2 regions of the Neobacillus sp. B24 genome follow, and region 1 is predicted to be linked to the other one. Evidence: riboswitches for the same ligand, from Rfam matches in the RefSeq annotation. Region 1 holds a riboswitch; the other holds the start of a gene.
What was found. A riboswitch is a leader RNA that binds a small molecule or an ion and turns the genes downstream of it on or off. The one in region 1 is predicted to bind preQ1.
Positions count from the first base shown of each region.

Region 2: another riboswitch for preQ1. It lies ahead of ACZ43M_RS05535 (QueT transporter family protein); the one in region 1 lies ahead of queF (preQ(1) synthase).

Region 1 is NZ_AP035777.1:3,311,312-3,316,764, forward strand. Features, by position in the region: gene ACZ43M_RS16185 (YqcI/YcgG family protein) at 1-289, shown strand, start outside; gene ACZ43M_RS16190 (collagenase) at 554-1,447, shown strand; gene ACZ43M_RS16195 (cytidine deaminase) at 1,518-1,925, opposite strand; gene ACZ43M_RS16200 (queuosine precursor transporter) at 2,173-2,814, opposite strand; gene queF (preQ(1) synthase) at 2,927-3,427, opposite strand; PreQ1 riboswitch class I at 3,556-3,602, opposite strand; gene ACZ43M_RS16210 (endospore germination permease) at 3,790-4,875, shown strand; gene ACZ43M_RS16215 (spore germination protein) at 4,872-5,453, shown strand, end outside.
Region 2 is NZ_AP035777.1:1,117,776-1,123,228, reverse strand. Features, by position in the region: gene ACZ43M_RS05555 (copper homeostasis protein CutC) at 1-575, opposite strand, end outside; gene ACZ43M_RS05550 (VOC family protein) at 604-987, opposite strand; gene ACZ43M_RS05545 (VOC family protein) at 1,122-1,499, shown strand; gene ACZ43M_RS05540 (DUF4177 domain-containing protein) at 1,538-1,726, opposite strand; PreQ1 riboswitch class I at 1,851-1,895, shown strand; gene ACZ43M_RS05535 (QueT transporter family protein) at 1,932-2,462, shown strand; gene ACZ43M_RS05530 (DinB family protein) at 2,591-3,115, shown strand; gene ACZ43M_RS05525 (LysR family transcriptional regulator) at 3,208-4,086, opposite strand; gene ACZ43M_RS05520 (citrate synthase/methylcitrate synthase) at 4,200-5,288, shown strand; gene ACZ43M_RS05515 (hypothetical protein) at 5,386-5,453, opposite strand, start outside.

The sequences.
Region 1 (5,453 bases):
TTCTCATCAGAATCGCAAGAGCAGGCATTTTGACGTGATGATGCTTGCCATTACGCCAAGATGGGTTCTTCAGGCATTTAACAAGTCAGCAAATTTTGCTCAGAGAATAAAAAAACAAGTAAGAAAACGGCTAGCCAACTACGATTCTGCACCCATTCATCCTGATTTAAACAGTTATGGGTCAGAGGATAATTTTGAGTGGCGGCAATACTTCCTGCGGGATGATGATACGTCGCTGACCAAGTGCCCGTATCACAGTGTCCGGAAATTTTTAAAGCTGGATAAATAAAAAACGCAGGGGTTATCCTGCGTTACATACCATTTGTTTCTAATTTATTTAGTATTTCTGCATTCGCTCCAAGTCGTCATCTACAAATCCCTCCGAATCCTAACTTTTACCTCCTTTTAGCTTGTCGTATTTTTTCCTTTTTACTTAAGAAGTAAAACAATTCTTGATGCAATAAATAATTTTTCGAAAGGAAATACCATTTTATGCTAATATAGTTATAGTGAAGGAGTTTTTAGAAAATTAGAACTAAAGGTAGTTGGAGAAATGAAGAAACTGTTTAAATCATTTTTTGTTGTTTTATTTATTATTTTCTTATTACTAGCAATAGGAATAAGTGTATTTATAAATAAGACACTTGAAAAAGCAACAAATGCGGATATTCCTTTTTTTTCATCTATCAAAATGGCACTAACCCAAAATTTTGAAGGAAAGACTGAGAAAAATTTAAAGGAAAACAGATTGAAAGAAAAATATAAAAATATTACCATTTATTATCCAGATGAGTTTTCAGAACTTATGCCGATTACAAAAGAAACAATCGATTGGGCCATAGCTAAAAATGCAGAGGTGTTTGGAACAAGTAAACTAAAAACAGTTGATTTGATCGTATTTAAAGATAAGGAAGAAATGGAGCAGATTTCTGACCTTGAGGATGTTTCAGGATTTTATTCGGATTTTGATAAATTAGTTGGGATTACCTATTTTGATAATGAGTATAAAGAGTTAATCTTAGAAAAAAAAGAAACACCTCTTTATTTCTTCCAAAAATCTATCCTACACGAGTATACTCACTATATTTTCCAACGATTGATTGACAATTCGAAAGGCGGTTCTGCTGCTTATCCATTATGGTTTCAAGAAGGAATCGCTGAATACATAGGTAACGATAAAACGATTGTAGAATTCTCCCATTTCAAAGCTGTACCGTTGGGTCAATTGAAGGGTGGAGACCAATGGCAAGCTGCAAGATTGCAGGAAGACACAAATGTATATAAACAAAGTTATTTTGCTATTAAGTATTTGATTGAACATTATGGGGAAGGAATCCTTAGAGAAATAATTAAGTCAACAAATAAAACAGGCGACTTCGAAGGAAGTTTTATAAAAGCAACAGGAATACAAACTCTCGATTTGGAAAAGTACTCCTTAAACCGTTAAGTTTATGAAAATAAAAGATGGTCAACCCGTTAAATGGGCTGACCATTATTTATGTATACTGAATTCGCTATTACATATCCAAATTAGTAAAAGCATAAGGTAATAACTGCCTTAGCGTTAGTTCTAGGATTTCTCTTTTCTCGTTTGTTAAATAAACCGGCATTTCAGGCGAACAAAATTCTGCCATAACCTGTCTGCATATACCGCAGGGGGGCAAATAATCTGCCGTATTTCCTGCGATAGCAATCGCCTGGAAATCCCCTTTTTTGTAGCCATTCGTCACTGCCGTGAAAATGGCTGTTCGCTCCGCGCAATTTGTTGCTCCAAAGGTAACATTCTCTACGTTTACTCCATTAATGACAGTGCCATCTTTTAATAATAGTGCTGCTCCAACCGGGAAATGGGAGTAAGGAATATAGGCGTTGTCCTTCACCCTGATTGCGCTTTCAACTAATTGCTTTTTATCCATAGGATTCATCCCTTTCAAAGAAGAATGAACTGTAATAGTTCCCTTACCGCAACGATCAATTGGGCAGGAATTCTATTACTATATTTATTTGAAATTTTACAATAACAATGAAATGTTTGTTCATTTTGGTGTTTTTCTGTTGATAGGGCTAGTTTATTCATATATCTCATGCTTTATTTCTATTTCAGCAAGTAATTTTCAAAAAAAAGACCAACGGATTTCTTATCCATCGGCCATTTTAAAATAAAGCTAATAGTTATCTCGTTACTGTATTTTTAGAAACATTGGAGTCAGAGTCCATCCTTCTTGCGAGATTAACAAGGAAATAAACGATTGGAGTCGTTAAAATCGCTGCTAAAAATTTGAAAATGTACTGGGTAATGATTAAGGACCCCAAAATAGCGATTGGCATCGTTCCATAAAAAGCAATCGTGATAAAGATCGTGGTATCGATTAATTGACTCAGCATGGTGGACGCGTTATTACGAAGCCAAAGCTTTTTCTCCCCATGCTTGCTCTTCAATTTATTAAACACAAACACATCGAGATTTTGGCTGACTGTGTAGGAAATGAGACTTGCCAGAATGACCCGGAAGCTTCCATTTAAGATGGTTTCAAATGAAGCTTGGTCTTTAAACACTGGTGCCGACGGCAAATGCACGGTAATCGCAATAAAGATAAGAGCGAAAATTTGTGTTACTAACCCCGCCTGCACGGTTCTTTTCCCCTCTTTTTTTCCATAAACCTCCACGATCACGTTGATGAGGGGGTAGGTAAAAATATATACAATGACTGCTGCTGGCAGCATAATGTTGTCACCAATGCTAAATAACTTAACGGCCACGATATTGGCCAAAATTAATAATCCTACAAAAATACCATTTAAATAAAAAATCATTTCTTTACTCCTACCTTTGCTAATCAGAATTTCATATCTCAGCTTCGCGCGCATAAATTCAACTACACCTCTGTCTTCGTCCTAACGGACTCGCCAATCGGTGAGTTTCCATTTACCTGTTGTCAATTTTTTCAGGATACAGATCATGATTCATCAAGCGGAAATTGGCCATTTCTTCATACTTGGTTCCCGGTTTTCCGTAATTGCACCACGGATCAATGGATATTCCGCCACGTGGTGTAAATTTGCCCCAAACCTCAATATACCTAGGATCTAGCAGCTTGATTAAATCATTCATGATGATATTGACGCAGTCTTCATGAAAGTCCCCGTGATTCCGGAAGCTGAATAAATATAATTTCAGTGATTTGCTTTCGACGATTTTCTTGTCAGGAATATAGGAGATATACATCGTTGCAAAATCTGGCTGCCCGGTCAGTGGGCATAGGCTAGTAAACTCCGGACAATTAAACTTCACGAAGTAATCGCGGTCCGGATGAAGATTATCGACGGACTCCAATACTTCCGGTGCATATTCAAAAACATACTTTGTTCCTTGATTCCCGAGTAGGGTTAAATCCTTTAAACCTTCTTCATGACTTCTTCCAGACATAAAAAAACCTCCTGTTAAATGGTGGGTTCCACACTTTCACAAGAGAGTTTCACGCTTCCGTTCTATTACAAACTAACAAGGATAAAAACATAAAAAGCCACATCCTTATGGACATGGCCTATTGTCATGAATCCATAGTTTTTTATAGAGGGTATCAGCTATGAACCTCTCCCGTTCAAGACGGGTATTCTTTTCTCTAATAACATTACTATAATGAAGACCTTCCCATTCGTCAAATTAAAAAATTATTCTGAACATCGGAAATGTTGCTTAATAAAAGTTTATCTCGTTTCCATTCCATGCATAATTTGGAAACACAAACTAAACCTAACCATGATAGGAAATTATTTGGTGGTGTTTTCATGCTTTTTTCTCGAACTCAATTCTTTTTTGTTCTCATCCTATTTATTGGTATCTCTAATCATGTGCTCATCATTCCTCATTTGCTGGCAAATGGAAAGCGGGATGCATGGATATGCGCATTAGTTGCCTATGTGATTTTACTCATTTGGGGGTTGGTCCTTTATTTGATCATGAAGAATAACCAACAGCGACTGTGTCTTTTTGACTGGATCAAAGCACGAACAAGTGGTGGCATTTCTTATGGTTTCATCAGCATCCTTGCGGTTTATGTATTCACTATAAGTGCCATTTCGTTTTATGACTTGATTCAATCTGTTCATATTTATTTCCTGCCGCAAACGCCAGCCTTTGTAGTGATGCTGCCTTTTCTGTTGATAAGTGCTTGGTCGGCCTATAGCGGCCTAAAATCGATAGTCTATGTTTCAGCGGTTTTATTACCTTTTGTTTGGCTGCTTGGGATTTTCGTCGCTTTATTTACCCTACCGGCAAAGGATTATTCCTACCTATTCCCTGTCTTTAGTAATGGCTTTCACCCCATTGTCAAAGGGACGATTGTCATTCTTGGGGGAAGCGCTGATTTGCTTGTGCTGTTGCTTCTGCAGCACCATTTAAAACAATCGTTTACATTGGCCAACCTTTTCCTTCTCATTACGATTCTGGTTGGTTTGATTCTTGGACCCACGATGGGTTCTTTGTCCTCCTTTGGTCCAGTAGTTGCGGCCGATATGCGGTTCCCGGCCTTTGAACAATGGCGTCTTATCAAGTTGGGATCCTATATTTCCCATGTTGACTTTTTGGCCGTGTTTCAATTATTAAGCGGCGAGATTATCCGCATTTCATTGGGCTTCTACCTACTTGCCAACATGCTGAAAGCTGAAACACCTGCTTCTAAAAAAAAGTACGTGTTTGTTCTTATTTCAATTTTGTTAGGAATATTGATCTTCGTTCCGCTAAGTGACATATGGGTGCAAACAATGGTCGGTAAATTCTTTTATCCGGTTGCTCTCTTATTTGCCGTGTTGATTTCGTTGGCCTTATTAATTATTAGTTATCTGCCAATGAAGAAAGGAACCCAAAACATATGAACTTGAAACGATTCGATCATGCTTTAGAAAAAGGAGCATTGTCCTGCGAGGAGTTGAAAAGTTTTTTTCATCATTATGCGGATATTACATTTATCCCCATTGAAGAAGATGAGAAACTTCAAGCTTTTTATTGCAAAGGAATGCTTGACTCCACACAGTTAAATGAATATTTTAACCGGATTCTTCTAAGCATCGGCAGTGTAGAGCCACGAAAGGATTTTGACGTGCTGCCCCCTGTCCAGCACATAATAAGCATGAAGGAAATGATCAACTTTGTGTTTTCAGGTTACCTGATTGTGTTTCGGGAAGGGACTCCGTTTTTTCATGTGTTTGATATTAGCAATGTGCCCCAACGGAAACCGCAGGAATCGACGACAGAGGTTTCCATTAAAGGACCGAAGGATAGTTTTACTGAAGAAATGAATGTCAACATTTCGTTGATTCGCAAAAGAATGAAGTCGGAACAGCTTTATTGCGAGTCCTTTACCGTTGGTTCACTAAGTAAAACAGACGTTTCCCTGCTTTATTTAGATGATAAAGCCAATAAAGACATCATTGCGGAAGTCAGAAAGCGGCTT
Region 2 (5,453 bases), 2.2 Mb from region 1:
ACCTTACCAATATTTTTGTCTGTCAATCCCGAACCAGGCATGATAATTGGCGACTGAGTACTCCCCTCGCCGATTTCCATCATGCTTTTTATCGTGTCAATGCCCTCAATGGCAGTTGGTTTTCCACCTGAAGTCAACACCCGCTGAACCCCAAAATGTCCCTCAATTAGGGAACGATAGATCTCCAGAGTGTTTCCCTCATCAATCGCACGATGAAACGTGACCGATAGACCTCTGCTTTCCTCAAGAATCATTCCAAGCAGTTCACTATCCAGCGTGCCCATGTCCGTGATTGCACCGAATACAATTCCCGCAGCACCAAGGTCACGGATAATTCTAATATCCTCACGCATTGCTGCCCATTCTCCTATTCGATACGTAAAGGAATAACTATGTGGCCGAACCATTACCATTACTGGAATCCGTACACTCTCCACAACAGTTCTGATTATACCGTAACTTGGACTCAGCCCTCCCTCCCCAATGGCCGAAACGAGTTCAAGCCTGTCCGCCCCATGAGCTTCGGCGGTGCGGGCATCCTCATCATTGAGGACAATAATCTCAACTAAACTCATACACAGCACTCTCCTTCCATCCTATTTTTCAAGGTGCTACCAATTCGACCTTTATCCGATCAGGATCCTCAAAAAACACAGCATAATAATTCTCGCCGCCAGCATACGGGTGTTTGTCTGAATAGAGAATGCTCACGTCCTTCTCCTTTAACTTTTCTGTGATACCGTCAACCTGTTCTCTTGATTCCGCATGAAAGGCGACATGGTTTAACCCAACCCTCCGGCGGTGGTATGGTGGATCAAGGTAACGTTCCTCTGTTTGCACAAAAACGATATACGTATCCCCATACTTCCAACTGATACCGTAATCCCATTTTTGGTATTGTTGATAACCCAGTTCTGTCAAAAACCATCCCCAAAAGTCGATGGTCCTCTTTAAATTGGAAACATATATTTCAAGATGATGCAGCACGAGCAGGTCCCCTCCCTCATACTAACAATGTAGCATGAACAATGCAGTTTTAAAAATCGGACTATCTAGATTATTTTTTTAAAATTGCTATAATTATCCAAATGGATGATTTATGATGAGTGGGGGTAGGAGGAATGTTTATGACAAATATTCAAAAGGTTGGACAAATTGGGGTACCGGTAAAAAATATAGAAAGAGCCGTTGTATTTTACAAAGAAAAGCTGGAACTGCCGCTGTTGTTTAATACTGATACAATGGCCTTCTTCGAATGTAACGGCTTGCGTCTTCTGCTGAGCCTTCCAGAAAAGGAGCAGTTTGCGCATCCAAGCTCTGTGGTTTATTTTCAAGTCCCAGATATTAAGCTCAGTTATAAAGAGTTGTTGGAAAAGGGCGTTGAATTCGTTGATGAACCGCACGTGGTTGCAAAGATGGGACAAAGTGAGACATGGATGACATTTTTTAAAGACAGCGAAGACAATATTCATGCATTAATCAGTGAAATCCATAATTAAAGGAAGGTGAGGCTGATTCTTCAGCTTCACCTTCTTTTTCAATCTATTCTTCTTTCAAAAATAGCTTCATAGTAAGCCGCCGACCCGTAAGCACCTACCCCCGGAGCAAAAATTTGCACCAGCCGCCATCCTTTCCTAGCATTTTGATGAATGATATCTTGATAGCTTTCTTTCGGTTTTCCGCTTAACTTGCTTAATTCTATTTTTTCAAATTTGTATTCAAACATGGTTCCGCCCCCTTTATTTTTTCTATGTTATACGTTTTTATAAACAAGGAGTTTCATTATTTTTCAAAAAAGTGGAATTGACCAAGCCATTGGTTTATATTAATATATTAGTTTGGAAGTATAAAACTGAGTGGTTCGAGAACCTCCCACTATAAAAAACTAAGGAGAAGTGAATATGGAAAACCCAACAAAGTCACTGGCACAAATGGGTGCTGGAAACGGAGCAGCTGCCTCCGGTCAGTCGGGCAGCAGAGTAAAGGAAATTGTTGTAAACGGAATCGTGGCAGCCTTGTATATCGTGGTTTCAGCATTAATTCAGCCATTCGGTTTTACACAGGTACAGTTCCGGGTTTCGGAAATGTTCAACCACCTCATCGTTTTCAACAAAAAGTATTTATATGGAATTATTTTAGGGGTATTTTTAACGAATTTATTTTTCTCGCCAATGAAGGCCTATGACCTCATCTTCGGTGTCGGCCAGTCGTTAATTGCCTTGTTCATTACAATCATGTGCGCCAAGTTTATCAAAGGTCTCTGGGCACGAATGATTGTGAACACAGTCGTATTTACATTTACGATGTTCCTGATTGCGCTTGAGTTACATTTGGCATTTGATCTGCCATTCATGTTTACATGGTTAACAACTGCTGCAGGTGAATTCGTGGTCATGGCTGTCGGTATGCCAGTAATGTATTTCGTAAACAAGCGTGTTCGTTTTGATAGGATGTTTAAATAGTATTCAAAAGCTGTTGCTTGGGTAGTTGAACCGGGCAGCAGCTTTTTTATTGGTATTTTACGGAAATTGATAATAAAATAAGGATAGTGTTTATGGAAAAATAAATGATTGGAAGGGAGTTTTTAAGCGTGGTTCAGCGTCCAAATAACAATGAGTTTCCCGACTATTACGTACCATATGTTGGATTAGTTCCAGAAGGGGATATTTTATCGATTCTAAAAGAAAACCTAGAAAATGTGATTTCGTTGTTCGAAGGGATTTCAGTAGAAGATGAACATTTTCGCTACGAACCTGGTAAATGGAGCATAAAAGAAGTTCTTTGCCATATGGCCGATACTGAGAGAATTATGAGCTACAGGCTGCTTCGGGTCGGCCGAGGAGACAAGACTCCACTGGCAGGATTTGATGAAAATGATTATATTGCGGGTGCGCAAATGAGTGACTTGCCATTGAAAAACGTCCTTGCAGATTTTCTAGCAGTGCGCAAGGCAACCATCACTTTAATAGAAAACATGCCAGAGGAAGCATGGACAAACGTCGGGAACGCCAATAATCTCGCGGTCACCACCCGGGCCATCGCCTACATCATCGCGGGTCACGAAATTCACCACCGAAATATCGTAACCGAAAGATACCTAACAAAATTGAAGTAACAGGCTTTACTGTCAGGCACCACCGACGAATGTCCACCCTACACGGACATTTGTCCACGGATGGTGCCTGACACCATTTTTTGACACCATTATTAAATTCGATAGTTTGAGATAAACTCCAGGAATTCTTTTTGTTTGGTGTGCTCGTATTTCATGATGGCGTAGGTGTTGGCTTCAGGTAAATGGATTGTCTGACAATCTACTTCTAAGAGCCTTCCTTCTAACAACTCCCTTCTGACTGTAGATGTTGGCAGAAAGGAGACCCCCAATCCTTCGACAATGAATCTTTTCGTAATATGAACTTGGGATACTTTCATCATTTTCACACTTGGGTATTTATTTTTTACCGCGTGACAAAGGCCATCCCAGTAACCTGGATGATTGTGTGTCAATAGATAGTTAGAAGTTAGCACCTCTTCTTCATCCAAGGGTGGTGCCGATTCAGAATCCCGTCCGTCATGCGGAGCAACCAGGATTACCCGGTCATTATATAAGAGATTGCTAATTAATTCAGGGTGCCGACTGTTGAGACAAGACAGTCCAATATCCACTTCCTCTTTTAAAACCGCTTGTTCAATACCTTCTGATTCTATAATCTTTACCGAAATCTCCACTTCTGGATGCTTGTTCGTGTAACTTTTTAACACATACGGGAGAATCGTATCCGCAATCAAGGGTGAGATCGCGATAGAAAACTTCGTTGAATACCCTTGGCTGAAGGACTGAATGTCCTCGAGCCCGCCTTGATAAACCTGTATCAGTTTTTTGGCGTGAACCAGATATCTTCTCCCCGCTTCTGTCAATTTCACTCTTTTTCCGTCCCGCTCAAACAATTGAATCCCAAGCTCTTGTTCCAATTGTTTAATATGAACGGTGACAGATGGCTGCGAAATATATAGGATTTCGGCCGTCCTGCGAAAATTCCCGTATTCAGCAGCAGTGATAAATGTAGTAAGCCATTGGAATTCCATACTCTACTCTCCTCCTTATTAAAAATAGTAATCAATGAATTTAAAATTATTTAATTTTTTTAATTACATTCATTCTATAGACTATTAGTAAATAAGGAAAGGGGAGATTTTTTATGATTCAAAAGGGGTTAAAAGGAGTCGTCGCTGCTGAAACGTTAATCAGCCATATCGATGGTGAAAAGGGGCAGCTTATTTATCGCGGATATGAGATAGGGAGCCTCACTAAACGTTACTCCTTTGAGGAAGTTGCTTATCTTCTTTGGCATGGTTATTTACCAGATGAAGTTCAGTTAAGGTCTCTGAAACAGGAGTTAGTAAGTTATCGTAAGTTACCGGAATATATGAAAAAAATAATCGACCTCCTTCCTCTGAGGACGGATCTGATGAGTGTGATGAGAACAGTCATTTCCGCTGAGGCCGGAAATACTAAATATGACTGGAAGCCGACCATTACACAGGCAATTCGAATGACAGCCCTCGCTCCAACAATCATCGCTTATCGCAAAAGGCAATTGGAAGGAAAAGAGTTTGTCCCCCCTCAGGATGAATTGGACCATGTCGCCAATTACCTTTATATGCTTAACGGGACAATGCCTTTGGCAGCACACGTGAAAGCACTCGAAACCTATATGATCCTCACCCTCGAACACGGCATGAACGCCTCTACCTTTTCCGCAAGGGTGACATCATCGACTGAATCGGATTTGGTATCTGCTGTGACATCGGCAATCGGAACGATGAAAGGGCCGCTTCATGGTGGTGCTCCTTCGGGAGTCATCGAGCTGTTGGATGAGGTTGCTGCAGTTGGGGATGCTGAAAAAGTGATGCGCAATAAATTGTTGAAAGGCGAGCGATTAATGGGGTTTGGACATCGGGTTTATAAAACGCATGACCCGCGTGCCATTGCCTTAAAGGAGAAATTACTTGATTTGGTTGGACAGGATGAATGGCTTGACCTTGCAATCGCTGCAGAAGAAACAGCAGTCAGAGTGTTGGAGGAACTAAAACCAGGCCGGTCGCTTTATACAAATGTAGAATTTTATGCTGCAGCCATCATGAAATCCATCAACATGCAAGCAGACCTATTCACACCAACGTTCACCGCCAGCAGGATTGTCGGCTGGACAGCCCACATCTTGGAGCAAGCCGAAAACAACACCATCTACCGGCCGCAATCGAAGTACATTGGAACCTTTAAATAAGTAATTTCAATCAATGGTATCAGGCACCACCCGTGGACATTTGTCCTCCCCGGGCGGATAGTTATAAATTCTCCAATAGTATGGAAAAGGCAAAGGATTATACCTTTGCCTTTTTGTCGTTGTCTTTTGAGTTTCGGAAGCTTTTTATTCCAATGATTTGAGGGA